One region of the Burkholderia sp. NLJ2 genome, then DNA from elsewhere that is predicted to be linked to it. Evidence: predicted binding sites of a transcription regulator. Region 1 holds the regulator's gene; the other holds the start of a gene.
The links. The regulator FliA, encoded in region 1, starts transcription of late flagellar genes. The targets are predictions, from matches to a motif close to CTAAAGTTTNNNNNNNNNNNGCCGNTA.
Positions count from the first base shown of each region.

Region 2: flgM (flagellar biosynthesis anti-sigma factor FlgM) is a predicted target of FliA. The motif match lies at 4,564-4,590, and genes of this name have one in related genera.

Region 1 is NZ_CP137808.1:280,266-287,503, forward strand. It holds gene flhB (flagellar biosynthesis protein FlhB) at 1-146, shown strand, start outside; gene flhA (flagellar biosynthesis protein FlhA) at 143-2,242, shown strand; gene flhF (flagellar biosynthesis protein FlhF) at 2,239-4,047, shown strand; gene R9B84_RS01215 (flagellar biosynthesis protein FlhG) at 4,040-4,858, shown strand; gene R9B84_RS01220 (RNA polymerase sigma factor FliA) at 4,881-5,615, shown strand; S-adenosyl-L-homocysteine riboswitch at 5,701-5,828, shown strand; gene ahcY (adenosylhomocysteinase) at 5,861-7,238, shown strand, end outside.
Region 2 is NZ_CP137808.1:3,457,911-3,465,148, reverse strand. It holds gene R9B84_RS15975 (M24 family metallopeptidase) at 225-2,075, shown strand; gene R9B84_RS15970 (SGNH/GDSL hydrolase family protein) at 2,159-3,499, opposite strand; gene R9B84_RS15965 (flagellar protein FlgN) at 3,688-4,128, opposite strand; gene flgM (flagellar biosynthesis anti-sigma factor FlgM) at 4,205-4,534, opposite strand; gene flgA (flagellar basal body P-ring formation chaperone FlgA) at 4,653-5,906, opposite strand; gene flgB (flagellar basal body rod protein FlgB) at 6,111-6,599, shown strand; gene flgC (flagellar basal body rod protein FlgC) at 6,642-7,067, shown strand; gene R9B84_RS15940 (flagellar hook assembly protein FlgD) at 7,132-7,238, shown strand, end outside.

The DNA.
Region 1 (7,238 bases):
CGGAAGGCGGCGCGTTCCCCGCGGTGCCGGTCGATCTCGACGTGCCGGCCGAACTCGACAAGGGCACGTCGGTGTCCGCCGACGATGAACGCGAGGAAGCCGAAGACACGCTCGGCAAGCAAGGCAAGCAAGGAGCCTCGGCATGAGCACCCCGACCGGCCTGCTCTCGAAGCGCACGAACCTGCTCGCGGGCGCCAACCTGCGCTCGCTCGCGGGCCCCGTCCTGATCTGCATGATCCTGGGGATGATGATCCTGCCGCTGCCGCCGATGCTGCTGGATCTGCTGTTCACGTTCAACATCGCGCTGTCGGTGATGGTGCTGCTCGTCAGCATGTACACGATGAAGCCGCTCGATTTCGCGGCGTTCCCGAGCGTGCTGCTGTTCTCGACGCTCTTGCGCCTGTCGCTGAACGTCGCGTCGACGCGCGTCGTGCTGCTCGAGGGCCATACGGGCCCCGACGCGGCCGGCCAGGTGATCGAGGCGTTCGGCCACTTCCTCGTCGGCGGCAACTTCGCGGTCGGTATCGTCGTGTTCGTGATCCTGATGATCATCAACTTCATGGTGATCACGAAGGGCGCGGGGCGGATCGCCGAAGTGTCCGCACGCTTCACGCTCGACGCGATGCCTGGCAAGCAGATGGCGATCGACGCCGACCTGAACGCCGGCCTCATCAACGAGGAACAGGCGCGCAAGCGCCGCCTGGCCGTGTCGCAGGAAGCCGAGTTCTACGGGTCGATGGACGGCGCGTCGAAGTTCGTGCGCGGCGACGCGATCGCCGGCCTGATCATCATGGCGATCAACGTGATCGGCGGGCTGATCGTCGGGATGGTGCAGCACGACATGAGCTTCGCGGCGGCCGGCACGAACTACACGCTGCTGACGATCGGCGACGGCCTCGTCGCGCAGATCCCGTCGCTCGTGATCTCGACCGCGGCCGGCGTGATCGTGTCGCGCGTCGCGACCGACGAGGACATCGGCACGCAGATCACCGGCCAGTTGTTCACGAACCCGCGCGTGCTGACGATCACCGGCGTGATCATCGTGATCATGGGGCTGATCCCGGGGATGCCGCACTTCGCGTTCCTCGCGCTCGGCGGCGGCGCGATCTGGCTGGCCCGCACGCAGACGAAGCGCGCGGCGGCCCGCAAGGCGGCCGGCGACGTGACCGACATCGCGCCGCCCGCCGTGCTGCCGTCCGACAGCCACGAAGCGACCTGGGACGACGTGCAGCTGATCGACCCGCTCGGCCTCGAAGTCGGCTACCGGCTGATCCCGCTCGTCGACAAGAACAGCGACGGCGAGCTGCTCAAGCGCATCAAGAGCATCCGCAAGAAATTCGCGCAGGAAATCGGCTTCCTGCCGCCGGTGATCCATATCCGCGACAACCTCGAACTGCGGCCGAACGCGTACCGGATCGCGCTGAAGGGCGTCGAGATCGGCGTCGGCGAAGTGTTCCCGGGCCAGTGGCTCGCGATCAACCCCGGCCAGGTGACGGCCGCGCTGCCGGGCGCCCTGACGCAGGATCCCGCGTTCGGGCTGCCGGCCGTGTGGATCGACATCGCGCTGCGCGAACAGGCGCAGGTGTACGGCTACACGGTGGTCGACGCGAGCACGGTCGTCGCGACGCACCTGAACCATCTCGTCGTCCAGCACGCGGCCGAGCTGCTTGGCCGCCAGGAAGTGCAGGCGCTCGTCGAGCGCACCGGCAAGGACGCGCCGTCGCTCGTCGAGGACCTCGTGCCGAAGACGATCTCGCTGACGACGCTGCAGAAGGTGCTGCAGAACCTGCTCGAGGAAGGCGTGCCGATCCGCGACATGCGCACGATCCTCGAGGCCGTGTCCGAACATGCGGGCCGCGGCGACGCGTTCGAGATCACCGCCGCGGTGCGGCTCTCGCTCGGCCGTGCGATCACGCAGCAGTGGTATCCGGGCGCGGGCGAGATGCAGGTGATGGGCCTCGACTCGAATCTCGAGCGCGTGCTGTCGCAGGCGCTCGCCACCGGCGCGAACCCGGGCCTCGAACCCGGCCTCGCGCACAACCTTCTGACCGGCACGCAACAAGCGATGCTGCGTCAACAGAATCTCGGGCTGCCGCCCGTGCTGCTGGTGCAGCACGCGCTGCGCGCGATGCTCGCGCGTTTCCTGCGCCGCAGCCTGCCGCAATTGAAAGTGCTGTCGTATGCCGAAGTGCCGGACACACGCACGATCAAAGTCGTTAACGTCATCGGGGGTTCCGCTTGAACATTCGCAAATTCACCGGCGCAACGAGCCGCGACGCGCTTCGTCTCGTGCGCGAGGCGCTGGGTGCCGACGCGGTCGTACTGTCGAACCGCACGCTCGATGACGGCAGCGTCGAAATCGTCGCACTCGCCGATTCGGACCTCGCCGCGGTGACGCCGCCGGCCGCCGCACGGCCGCGGATCGCCGCGCCGCGCGTGCCGGAATCCGTGCCGGCCGCCGCGGTGCCGGGCATCGTGTCGCGCCCGGGCGCCACGTTCGCGCGCCCGAGCGTCAATCCGTATGCGGCGGGCGAAGGCGGGCTGCCGGACGTGTTCTCGTCCGTGTTCGGCGCCAGCGCCGAAGCGGATGAAACGGCGGCGCAACCTTCGACGATCGATGCGGATGCCCAGGCTGCGGGTTCGCCGTCGAGCGCCGCACCGGCCACCGGGATGCCCGTTGCCGGTTCGCCCGCGACCGGTTGGCCGGCCCCCGGAGCGCCGGCCGCCGGATGGCCGGCCCCGACTTCCGAACCCGCACCGTGGCTTGTCGAGCACGCGAAGCGCCTGACGCAGCAGCGCGACGCGCTGATCGCGCGTGCGCAGGCGACGCCTGCCGCACCGCAAGCCGGCGCGCCCGCACCGCAGGGCGCCGCGAGTGCGCCGTCGCCCGACTGGGCACGCGACATCGTGCGCGATGCCGAACGCCGGATGCCGGCAGCCGCGCCGCGCATGCCCGACACGAGCGCCGTGAACGCGGCGAAAGCCTCGGAGCGCACGCGCCTGTCCGCCGACTCGGCCGCCGCGGTGGCCGATGCGGTGAAGTCGCGCATCGAGCGGATCGTCAACGATACGGTGATGCAGGAACTTGGCGAACTGCGCGGCATGATGGAAGAGCAGTTCGACAGCCTGATGTGGCACGACCGCCAGCGTCGCAGCGCCGTGCATGGCGCGCTGACGAAGCACCTGTTCGCGGCCGGTCTTTCCGCGCAGCTCGTGCGGATGCTGGTCGACAACCTGCCGTCCGGCGACGGCACGCAGACCTTCGAACAAGCCGCCGAATGGGCGCAGTCGGTGCTCGCGGCGAACCTGCCGGTGCTCGACAGCGAGGACGCGCTGATGGAGCGCGGCGGCGTGTTCGCGCTGATGGGGCCGACCGGCGTCGGCAAGACGACCACCACCGCGAAGCTGGCCGCGCGCTGCGTGATGCGCTTCGGCGCGAGCAAGGTCGCGCTGCTGACCACCGACAGCTACCGGATCGGCGGCCACGAGCAGCTGCGCATCTTCGGCAAGATCCTCGGCGTGCCGGTGCACGCGGTGAAGGATGCGGGCGATCTCGCGCTCGCGCTGTCCGAGCTGCGCAACAAGCACATCGTGCTGATCGACACGATCGGCATGAGCCAGCGCGACCGCGCGGTGTCCGACCAGATCGCGATGCTGCACGGCGCGAACGCGCCGGTGCAGCGCCTGCTGCTGCTCAACGCGACGAGCCACGGCGACACCCTCAACGAGGTCGTGCAGGCGTACCGCAGCGCGGGCGAGCATCCGGACCTGGCCGGCTGCATCCTCACGAAGCTCGACGAGGCGACCCACCTCGGCGGCGTGCTCGACACGGTGATCCGCTACAAGCTGCCGATCCACTACGTGTCGACCGGCCAGAAGGTGCCGGAGAACCTGTATGTCGCATCGACCAAATTCCTGCTGAAGAGCGCATTTTGTGTGCCGCGCGACGGCTCGCCCTTCGTGCCGCAAGACGAAGACATGCCGACGCTGCTTTCCGCCCTGACCGCACGTTCCACTGCCGAGCTGCACGAGGTGCGATTTGGATAAACAAATCATCGATCAGGCCGAAGGGCTGAGGCGCCTGCTGGCCGGGCGCGCGTCGCGCATCGTCGCGGTGACGGGCGGGCCGGCGGGTGTCGGTTGCACGTCCACCATCGTAAACCTGGCGGCGGCGCTCGCGTCGCTCGGCAAGGATGTGCTCGTCGTCGACGAGCGCGCCGACGTGCATTCGGCCAGCGCGACGCTCGCGGGCGCGTGGCTGCGCGACGGCGAACGCACGCGGGTGACTGCCGGCTTCGGCCTGTGCGCGGCCGCGCGGCTCGCGCGGGCCGGCTACAGCGACGCGCAACTGAGCGACTTCATCGACGGCCCGGCCGACATCGTCCTCGTCGACGCGCAGCTCGGCGCCGACGGCTCGTTCTCGGCGCTCGCGCGCGAAGCGCACGACGTGCTGGTCGTCACGCGGGTGGCCGCGCAGGCGATCACCGAGGCGTACGCGTGCATGAAGCGGCTGCATTTCGCGCATGCGTTCGCGCAGTTCCGCGTGCTGACCAATCACGTCGGCAGCCATGCGGACGCGAAGACGGCCTTCGACAACCTCGCGGGCGTCGCGAGCCGCTACCTGACGGTGTCGATCGCCGACGCGGGCTGCGTGAGTGCCGATCCGCTCGTCGAGCACGCGCGCGAGCTGACGCATGTGGTGGTCGACGCGTTCCCGTCGTCGTCGGCCGCACGCGACTACCGGCAGATTGCCGCCGACCTGCTGTACTGGCCGATGCGCCCGCGTTCGGGCGCGGGCCGCGCCGTCCATGCGGGCGGCAAGCCGTCGTATGAGGCGGGCGCGGCACACGCCGCGTGAGCGCTACCGGAAGGAGAGAGCCATGATGTACAACGCTCAAGGAAAGATGTCCCAGTCCGACGTGCTCGCGCAATATGCGCCGCTCGTGCGTCGCCTCGGGCTGCAGCTCGTCGCGAAGATGCCGGCGAGCGTCGACCTCGACGACCTGATCCAGGCCGGCATGATCGGCCTGATGGACGCGGCCGGCCGCTACAAGGAAGACCAGGGCGCGCAGTTCGAGACCTACGCGACGCAGCGCATCCGCGGCGCGATGCTCGACGAATTGCGCAGCAACGACTGGCTGCCGCGCAGCCTGCGCAAGACGTCGCGCGAGGTCGAGCACGCGGTGCACCAGGTCGAGCAGCATCTCGGCCGCTCGGCGAGCGAGACCGAGATCGCGCAGCACCTGAACATGCCGCTCGACGAATACCAGGGGATGCTGCAGGACCTGCACGGCAGCCAGCTCATCTATTACGAGGATTTCGACCGCGCGGCCGACGACGAGCCGTTCCTCGACCGCTATCGCGTCGATCACGCCGATCCGCTGTCGTCGCTGCTCGACGAGCACCTGCGCGAGGCGCTCGTCGAGGCGATCGAGCGGCTGCCGGAGCGCGAGAAGCTGCTGATGTCGCTGTACTACGAACGGGGTCTGAATCTGCGCGAGATCGGCGCGGTGCTCGAAGTGAGCGAATCGCGCGTGTGCCAGCTGCACAGCCAGGCCGTCGCGCGCCTGCGCGCGCGGCTGCGCGAACAGGCGTGGGTCGGCGCGGAGTCCTGACCCTTTCTCGACGACAACGCGCGCCGACGCCGCGCGCTTCGTCCGCTTGCGCATTTTGCGCGCCGATTTGCTACAATCCCTCCCGTTTTCCGAGGAGCGTTGCGACGGACCATCCTGCGTCCGCCAGGCTCGGAAGGCTTCACCAAGCAGCCGTGCGGCGCGCGTTTCGCGACCGTCGCGCCGGCCCCGCTTCCTGAACGGCGCTCACGTCACCAATCTAGAACTTTTTTAGAAAGGAGGGCGTGATGAACGCCATTATCGATTCGCAAGCTTCCAAGGATTACGTCGTCGCCGACATGGCGCTGGCCGGCTGGGGCCGCAAGGAACTGAACATCGCCGAGACCGAAATGCCGGGCCTCGTGCAAATCCGCGACGAATACAAGGCGCAGCAGCCGCTGAAGGGCGCGCGCATCGCAGGTTCGCTGCACATGACGATCCAGACCGGCGTGCTGATCGAGACGCTGAAGGCGCTCGGCGCGGACGTCCGTTGGGCATCGTGCAACATCTTCTCGACGCAGGACCACGCCGCGGCCGCGATCGTCGAAGCCGGCACGCCGGTGTTCGCATTCAAGGGCGAATCGCTCGACGAATACTGGGAATTCTCGCACCGCATCTTCGAATGGCCGAACGGCGAATTCGCGAACATGATCCTGGACGACGGCGGCGACGCAACGCTGCTGCTGATCCTCGGCGCGAAGGCCGAGAAGGACCGTTCGGTGATCGCGAAGCCGACCAACGAGGAAGAAGTCGCGCTGTACAAGTCGATCGCGAAGCACCTCGACATCGACGCGACCTGGTACTCGACGCGTCTCGCGCACATCAAGGGCGTGACCGAAGAAACCACGACCGGCGTGCACCGCCTGTACCAGATGGAAAAGGACGGCCGCCTGCCGTTCCCGGCGTTCAACGTGAACGATTCGGTCACGAAGTCGAAGTTCGACAACCTGTACGGCTGCCGTGAATCGCTCGTCGACGGCATCAAGCGTGCGACCGACGTGATGATCGCGGGCAAGGTCGCGGTCGTCGCCGGCTACGGCGACGTGGGCAAGGGCTGCGCGCAGTCGCTGCGCGGCCTTGGCGCGACCGTGTGGGTGACCGAAATCGATCCGATCTGCGCGCTGCAGGCGGCGATGGAAGGCTACCGCGTCGTGACGATGGAATACGCGGCCGACAAGGCCGACATCTTCGTGACGGCCACCGGCAACTTCCACGTGATCGGCCACGATCACATGAAGGCGATGCGCCACAACGCAATCGTCTGCAATATCGGCCACTTCGACTCGGAAATCGACGTCGCGTCGACCCGCCAGTACGAGTGGGAAAACATCAAGCCGCAGGTCGACCACATCATCTTCCCGGACGGCAAGCGCGTGATCCTGCTGGCGGAAGGCCGCCTCGTGAACCTCGGCTGCGCGACCGGCCACCCGTCGTTCGTGATGTCGAACTCGTTCGCGAACCAGACGCTCGCGCAGATCGAGCTGTTCGTGCGCGGCGCCGAGTACGAGAACAAGGTGTACGTGCTGCCGAAGCATCTCGATGAAAAGGTCGCGCGCCTGCACCTCGCGCGCATCGGCGCGAACCTGTCCGTGCTGTCGGACGAACAGGCTTCGTACATCGGCGTGC
Region 2 (7,238 bases), 440 kb from region 1:
CCTCAATTTCAGCCTGCTCTAGATTCTGTCGCGCGCATCAAACAAAGTTAAGTGAGACAAAAATTTCCGCGGACCTGCCGCTGGCACGCCACAGCGGCCCGGCGACGTGCAGTGCCGCGCGTCGTCCGGCCATCGGCGCCGTGTCGCGTCAAGCCTGCGTCAGGCAGGCGCCCCGCCGCGTCACGCCGCCGGCCGCCGACAACCATGAATAACGTGGGCATCCGATGATCGATCGACTGAAATACAGTTTCTCCGGCCTTCCCCCGTACGACGCGTCCGTCGTCGATACGCAGGCCGGCCTGTCGCGCCTGCTCGACGCCGCGCGGCTCGACGCGGTGGTGGTGACGTCGCAGGACGAATACGTCACCGAGTACCTGCCGCTCGGCAATAACCCGCGCTATGCGCTGTCGGGCTTCGACGGCTCGGCCGGCTGCGGAATCTTCCTGAGCGCGGCGACCGCGCAGGCGCTCGGCATGCCGCCGTTCGTGCTGTTCGTCGACGGCCGTTATCACCTGCAGGCCGAGCAGCAGTGCGATCCGGCGCGCGTGCGCATCGAGAAGCTCGGGATGAAGGTGACGATCTGGCAGGCGATGGCCGACTGGCTGCTCGCGCATGCGAGCCGGCTCGCGCGGGTCGGCTACGACGGGTTGCGGATCAGCGTCGCGCAGCGCAACCGCCTGCTCGAACAGACGCAGGCCGCGGTGCTCGACTGGACGAGTCTCGCCGATCGCGAGATCGACCGCGCGATCGCGCTGCCGGGCTGGGCCGTCGAGCGGCCGATCTTCGAGCTGCCGGAAGCGATGACGGGCCTGAGCGTCGCGCAGAACCTCGACACGCTGAACCGCAAGCTCGCCGCGCATACCGGCGCGGCTGACGGCAAGACCGCGTTTTTCACCTGCGCGTCGGACGATCTCGCGTATCTGCTGAACAGCCGCGGCTATCACATCCCGAATGCGTCGTCGCATCTCGGCTTCCTGTTCGCGGTCGGCGGGGAGGTCGCGCTGTTCTTGCCGGAAGGCTGCGACCGCTGCGAAGTCACGCTCGAGTCGTATCCGGCGCTGCACGTGATCCGGCGCGACGTCGCCGCGCTCGAGCGCTTTCTCGCGCAGTTCGCGGTCGATCACGTGTGCTATGGCTTCGAATCGGTGAACTGCGCGCTCGTCGATGCGGTGCGCCGCGTGTGGCCGCACGCGCGGCATGCCGACTTCAATCCGGTCGAGGCGATGCGGGCCGCGAAGACGCCGGCGGTGCTCGACCGGTTCCGCGATGCGTTCGCGCGCAGCTCCGCGGCGATCGCCGAGACGATGCGCTGGGCGAAGACCGGCGAGCCGGGCGCGCGCCACACCGAATACGACCTGGCGCGCACGATCAACGACGCGTACGGTGCGCGTTCGGCGGTTGCGCTGACGTTTCCGTCGATCGCGGCGAACGGCGCGAACAGCGCATTCGCGCATTACACGGCGGCGAGCGCCGACGTCGAGCTGACGGAAGGCGAGCTCGTGCTGCTCGACAGCGGCGCGTACTACGAAGCCGGTTTCGCGACGGACTGCACGCGCGTCGTGCTGCGCCGCACGCGCACGGACACGGTCGCGCAGCCGTGGCAGCGCGAGATCTACACGGTCGCGCTGAAGGCGTGCATCAAGGGGCTCGTCGCGCGCTTCCCGGCCTCTGCGACGGGCAGCGACGTCGACGCCCTCGTGCGGCAGGTGTGCCGCGATCACGGCCACGATTTCGGCCACGGCACCGGGCACGGCGTCGGGATTCACGTGCACGAGGGCGGTGTGCGCTTCGCGCCGGGCGCGAAGTACGGGCTGGTGCCGAACGCGGTGATTTCGGTCGAGCCGGGCATCTACGTGCCGGGCAAGGGCGGCGTGCGGATCGAGAACATCGTGATCATCCGGCAGGACGACGCGCAGCCGGACACGGTGACGTTCGAGAACATCGTGACGGTCGGCTACGACTGGGACCTGATCGATCTCGACCTGCTGGACGACGACGAGCGCGCGTACCTGCGCGACTACGAGCGGCTGTGTGTGGAGCGCGGCACGCAGGTGACGGCGTGCCCGTTGCTGTAAGCGGTGCCGGCGCGGGCGGCGTCGGCCGCCCGCTGTCCGTCGGTCATCGATGACGGATCATCGGCGCCCGATCCGGATCCATTTCAATCCAGCAATCGCGCGCGCACGAACGGCGTGATCCGCTCGGCGAGCCACGCGTGCGTGCGCGTCGTCGGGTGCAGCGTGTCCCAGAACACGAAGCGCGCCGGGTCGCGGCAGTCCGCGCGCGGCGTCTGCGCGGCCAGGTAGGTCAGCGACGACGGCTTCGGGATGTCGAGGCACGAGCGCTTCGCATCGTCGAAGCCGTATTGCGCGGGGCGGTTCAGCAGATCGTCGAACGGCGCGTACGCGTCGAACACCTCGAGCCGCAGCGTCGCGCCGTAGCGGGCTCGGACGGCGGCCGCCGCGTCGGCGAGCCGCTGGTTGTAGTCCTTGACCTGCGCGGCGACGCTGGCGGTGTCGGTGCGCGTCGCGAACACCGGCGCGCGCGACACGTCCGGCAGCGTGACGAGCAGGATGCGCGTCGCGCCGGCCGCGGCGAGCCGCTCGAGACTGTCGCGCACCGCGTTCGCCGCCTGCTCGGACGTGCGGCCGTAGTTCACGAGATCGTTGCCGCCGGCGAACACCACGAACAGCGTATTGGCGGGCCGGTAGTTCGGCGCGCGATCCATGTATTCGCGCCACGAGTCGACCTCCTGCACCAGGCCCGGCACGACGAGGTGCTGGTCGGTCGCCGCACCGCCGATTGCCCAGTTGTAGAACGGCAGCCGCAGCGTGTTCGCGACGTATTCGGCCCACACCGGCCCGTTGCTGAAGCGTCCGGCGTGCCAGCTCGTGCCGTTCGGCAGCTTCCACTGGCTCGCGTTGAACATGTTCTGGGTGTCGGACAGGCTGTCGCCGAACACGATCAGCTTGTTGACTCGCGCGTCCTGCTGCGCGGCGTCGATCGTCCAGACCGTGTAGTTGAACGACAGCGCGTTGTTCGCCGCGACCGCCTGCGTCAGGTTCGCGCGGATGCCGCGCGCGGCGAGCGTCTTGCGGCAGACGTCGGCGAGCGTGTCCTGCGTTGTCGCGCTGTAGAACATGTTCTTCCACTGCGTGACGCCGTCCGCCCACCAGTAGCCGGGCACGCGATACCAGTCGCCGCCCGCCGGATCGCGCGCCCATTCGTAGGTCGCCTCGGGCTTGAGCGGATCGTCGCTGATCCGGTACCAGCAGCGCAGGTAGGTGTAGGTGTCGCTGCCGCGCGACGCGCGCGGCGCCCTGCCGGGCGGAGTGGAAGCCGGTGCCGCGAGCGGGCCGGCCGGCGACAGCGTCATGTCGCCGGTCGGCGTCGGCAGCGGGGCCGGGGCGGCCGGCGCGAGCGACGCGGTGAACGTCAGCGCGGCGCCGAGCGTGGCGATGGCGGCCACACGGCGTGCGGATTCAAAACGGGAATGATGCATCGATGCCCTCCGATCTGTTGTTGTTGGATCAGGCAGCGCGGCTGCGCTGCCGCGTATCGGGGGGACGGTTGCGCCGGGCTGGAGCCCGGTCTGTCGAAGCGGAATTCGGGGTGAAGCGGGTGAGGCGGGTGCAGCGGCGAGGCGGGTGAAGCGGCGGGGCGGGGCGCGATGCGCGCCGCCGCGCGACGTCAGCGCATCAGTGCCGACACGCGCCCATCGGGGCCGTAGACGCCGGCCGGTGCGGGGGCCGAGCGCAGCACCGCGAGCGCGCGCTCGTTGTAGTCCATCCGGATCCGGATCAGCATCCCGTTGTTCGCGTTGGCCTGGCGTGCGCGTTCGGCGGCCTGCTGCAGCAACTGCCAGCGGCCGGCGAGGCGTGCATCGCGCTCGGCGGCCTGGTCCATCCCTTTCTTGCCCGACGCAAAGCCGAGCGCGGACAACTGCGTGTCGCGCGTGCGCTCGAGCTGCGCGAGCCGGTCGATCAGCTCGCTCTTCTTCTCGACGATCCCGGGCAGCATCTCGAGCGGCTCCGGCGTCGTCAGCGCTTTTTCTTCATACGCGAGCAGGGACGCGAACGCCTCGACCGTCGCGTGTTCGTCGTTGACCGTGGCCAGCAGCTCTTCTCTCATCGCGTCATGCTCGTCGCGCCGGCGCGCGTGGTGCGGTGCGCCGGCAAACCGGGGGACCGGCCGCGAGGCGGCCGGCTCAGCTGCCCTGCGGGCGCTGCTGCTGCAGCAGCTCGCGGGCGGTATTCAATACGCCGTCGGCAATCTTGTTCGCGTCGATCGTCAGCGTGCCGTCTTTCAGCGCATCCTTGATCGACTGGACAAGGCCCGTGTCGATATCGGCGTTGCCGGACGCGGATGCCGAGCGCAACTGGCCGGACAGACCCGACAGGTTCACGGTCGTGTCGCCGCCGGTCGATCCTGCATCGGCCGCCTGCGCGGACGACTGGGCCGTGCCGGATTGCGCACGGGTCGCGCCGTTGCCGGTCGGCACGACGGGGCTCGAGTTCGGAGTGGAATCGATCTTCACGATGGGTTTCCTGTACGGTTTGACCCAGATAACGGCCGGGTCGGCCCGAACTTTAGCATCGTGAGCCCGAAATTCTCCGAATAAACAATTCTTTGCAATCTTGCAGCGGCATCCGGCCCTACAGCGGAATTTCCACGGTGCCGGCGTCCTTGACGATCGCCGTGACGATCTGGCCCGCCGCCATCCGGACCCGCACCGACTGGCCGGGCGCCGCATTCGCGAGCACGCTGCCTTCGGCCGAAATCGTGAAACCGGGGCCGGCCGCGACAACCCGCACCGTCTGGCCGGCCGACACCGACGCCGCGCTCTTCAGCATGTCCTGCCGCAGCGGCAGCCCGGCCGAGATGCGCGCGAGCGCGGTCGAGCCGATCGCCTGCGCCGGATCGGTGATCACCGCGAGCGGCAGTACCGTCAGGTCGCCGTCGCGCGCGATCAGGTCGGCCGCGCCCAGCGGCTCGCCGGGCGCGATCTGGCGCGCGGCGACGTAATAGGTGGCCTGCACGGCGACCTTCGCCTGCAGGTAGACGGTCCACGGCCGCTCGCCCGCGCAGCGCACGCCGACCGTCGTGCGGCCCCACAGGCGCGCGCCGGTCGGCAGGAACGGCTCGAGCGTCGTGCACGCGGCGAGCCCGCGCGGAAACGCGGTCGTGACCGTCGCGGTGGTCTTGCCGGGCAGGCCCGCGATCTGCTGCTGCAGGAACGTGAGGGCCGCGCGGCGGATCGCGTCGGGGTCTTGCTGGCCGGGCGGCGTCGCGGGCTGGGCTGCGGGGGCCGCCTGGGCCGGGTTGGCGGAAGCCACCGGTGCGCGCGGCGCCGGCGCGGCTGACGCGGCGCGGCCCGCCGCCATGCGTGCGGCGACTGCCGGCGGCGCCGGCCGCGCGGGATTCGACGCGGGCTCCGACGTACCGGCGACGACCGTCGCGATGGCGTTGGGATCGGCGGCGCGCGGCGCGCCGTAGGCGGTGTTCGCGCGAGCAGCTGTGTAGACGGAGGCCGGTGCGGCAGCCGGCGGCGGGACGTTCGTCACGATCATCGTGCCGGCCGGTTGCGCCGCGTAGCCGGCAGCGGCGGCACCGGCCGCACCACCCGCACCACCCACTCCGGCCGCACCACCCGCTCCGGCCGCACGTCCGGCGTCCGCCGCCATCCCCGCACCCAAAGCCATCCCCGCATTCCCGCCGAACTGCCCGCCGCTCGCCGCATTGGCGTGCGCGAGCGCGGTTTCGGCCGTCTCGCCGCGTCCGGGAATCACGATCATCCCGTCGTCCGCGTGCGCGGCCGGCGCGGCGATCCACAGCGCCGCGGCGAGCGCAAACGCACGCCGCACGTGCGTGAGCCGCCCGTTCCTGCCGCGAAGTGCGCTGCCCGTCATCGCCGTGTCCTCGATCCGTTGATCCGAGTTGCATTCTAGGGAGCCGGGCCGCCGCGCAAACGATGAATAGAGGGGGCCTTTGCCGCGTTATTCGCCCGATTGCCGGTTGCACGCGGCGCCTACCATCGCTGTCATGGAAAAAAGCCTCTCGGGTTGCCATCCGGCGCGAGGGGCGTGCAGCGCTTCATACGGAGAGACGCACACATGCTGGACAAACTCGATGCGGAATTCGCGTTCGGCCGACAGGCGCTCGACGTGCGCGCCTACCGGCAGGAACTGCTGTCGTCGAACATCGCGAACGCCGACACGCCCGGCTACCAGGCCCGCGACGTCGATTTCGCATCGACGCTCGCGCGCTCGCTGAAGCAGACGAACGGCGGCCTCGCGCCGAGCAACGCCGCGCAACTGCCGATGACGCAGCCGGCCGGCGTGACGAGCGGCATGTCGATGGTGTCGACGGCGGCGGGCCACATGGCCGGCACGGCGAAGCTGATCCCGACGGGCGGCCCGGCCGACGACTACGGCCGCGCGCAGTACCGGATGCCGCTGCAGCCGTCGCTCGACGGCAACACGGTCGATCTCGACGTCGAACGCGTGCAGTTCGCGAACAACGCGCTGCACTACCAAACCGGGATGACCGTGATGACCCAGCAGATCAAGGCCATGATCGCCGCGATCTCGACGAACTCGTAAGCGCGCCGCTTCCGACCCCGCGCACCAGTACAAGGAGCCTCCATGCCTTCGTTGATGAACATCTTCGGCGTCGCCGGTTCGGCGCTGTCCGCGCAATCGCAGCGCCTGAACGTCACCGCGTCGAACCTCGCGAACGCCGACAGCGCCACCGGCCCCGACGGCAAGCCGTACAAGGCCAAGCAGGTCGTGTTCGCGACCGACCCGATGGGCGGCGCGCGCACCGCGTCCGGCCAGGGCGTGGGCGGCGTGCGCGTGACGAAGGTGGTGGACGACCCGTCGCCGATGAAATCGACCTTCGACCCGGCGAACCCGGCCGCCGACGCGAACGGCTACGTGCAGATGCCGAACGTCGACCCGGTGCAGGAGATGGTGAACATGATCTCGGCGTCGCGCTCGTACCAGGCCAACGTCGAGACGCTGAACACCGCGAAGACGCTGATGCTCAAGACGCTGACGATCGGCACGTGAGCCGCGCGCCGACCGACCTTACAGACCCGAAAGTTCCGACAGTTCCGACAGAAGGCCACCCAGGATGACATCCTCCAACACGACGATCGGCGGCAACGGCACGAGCGTGTCGACCTTGCCGACCGACACGATGAACACCAACAAAGTGTCGTCGACCAACGGCACGTCGGC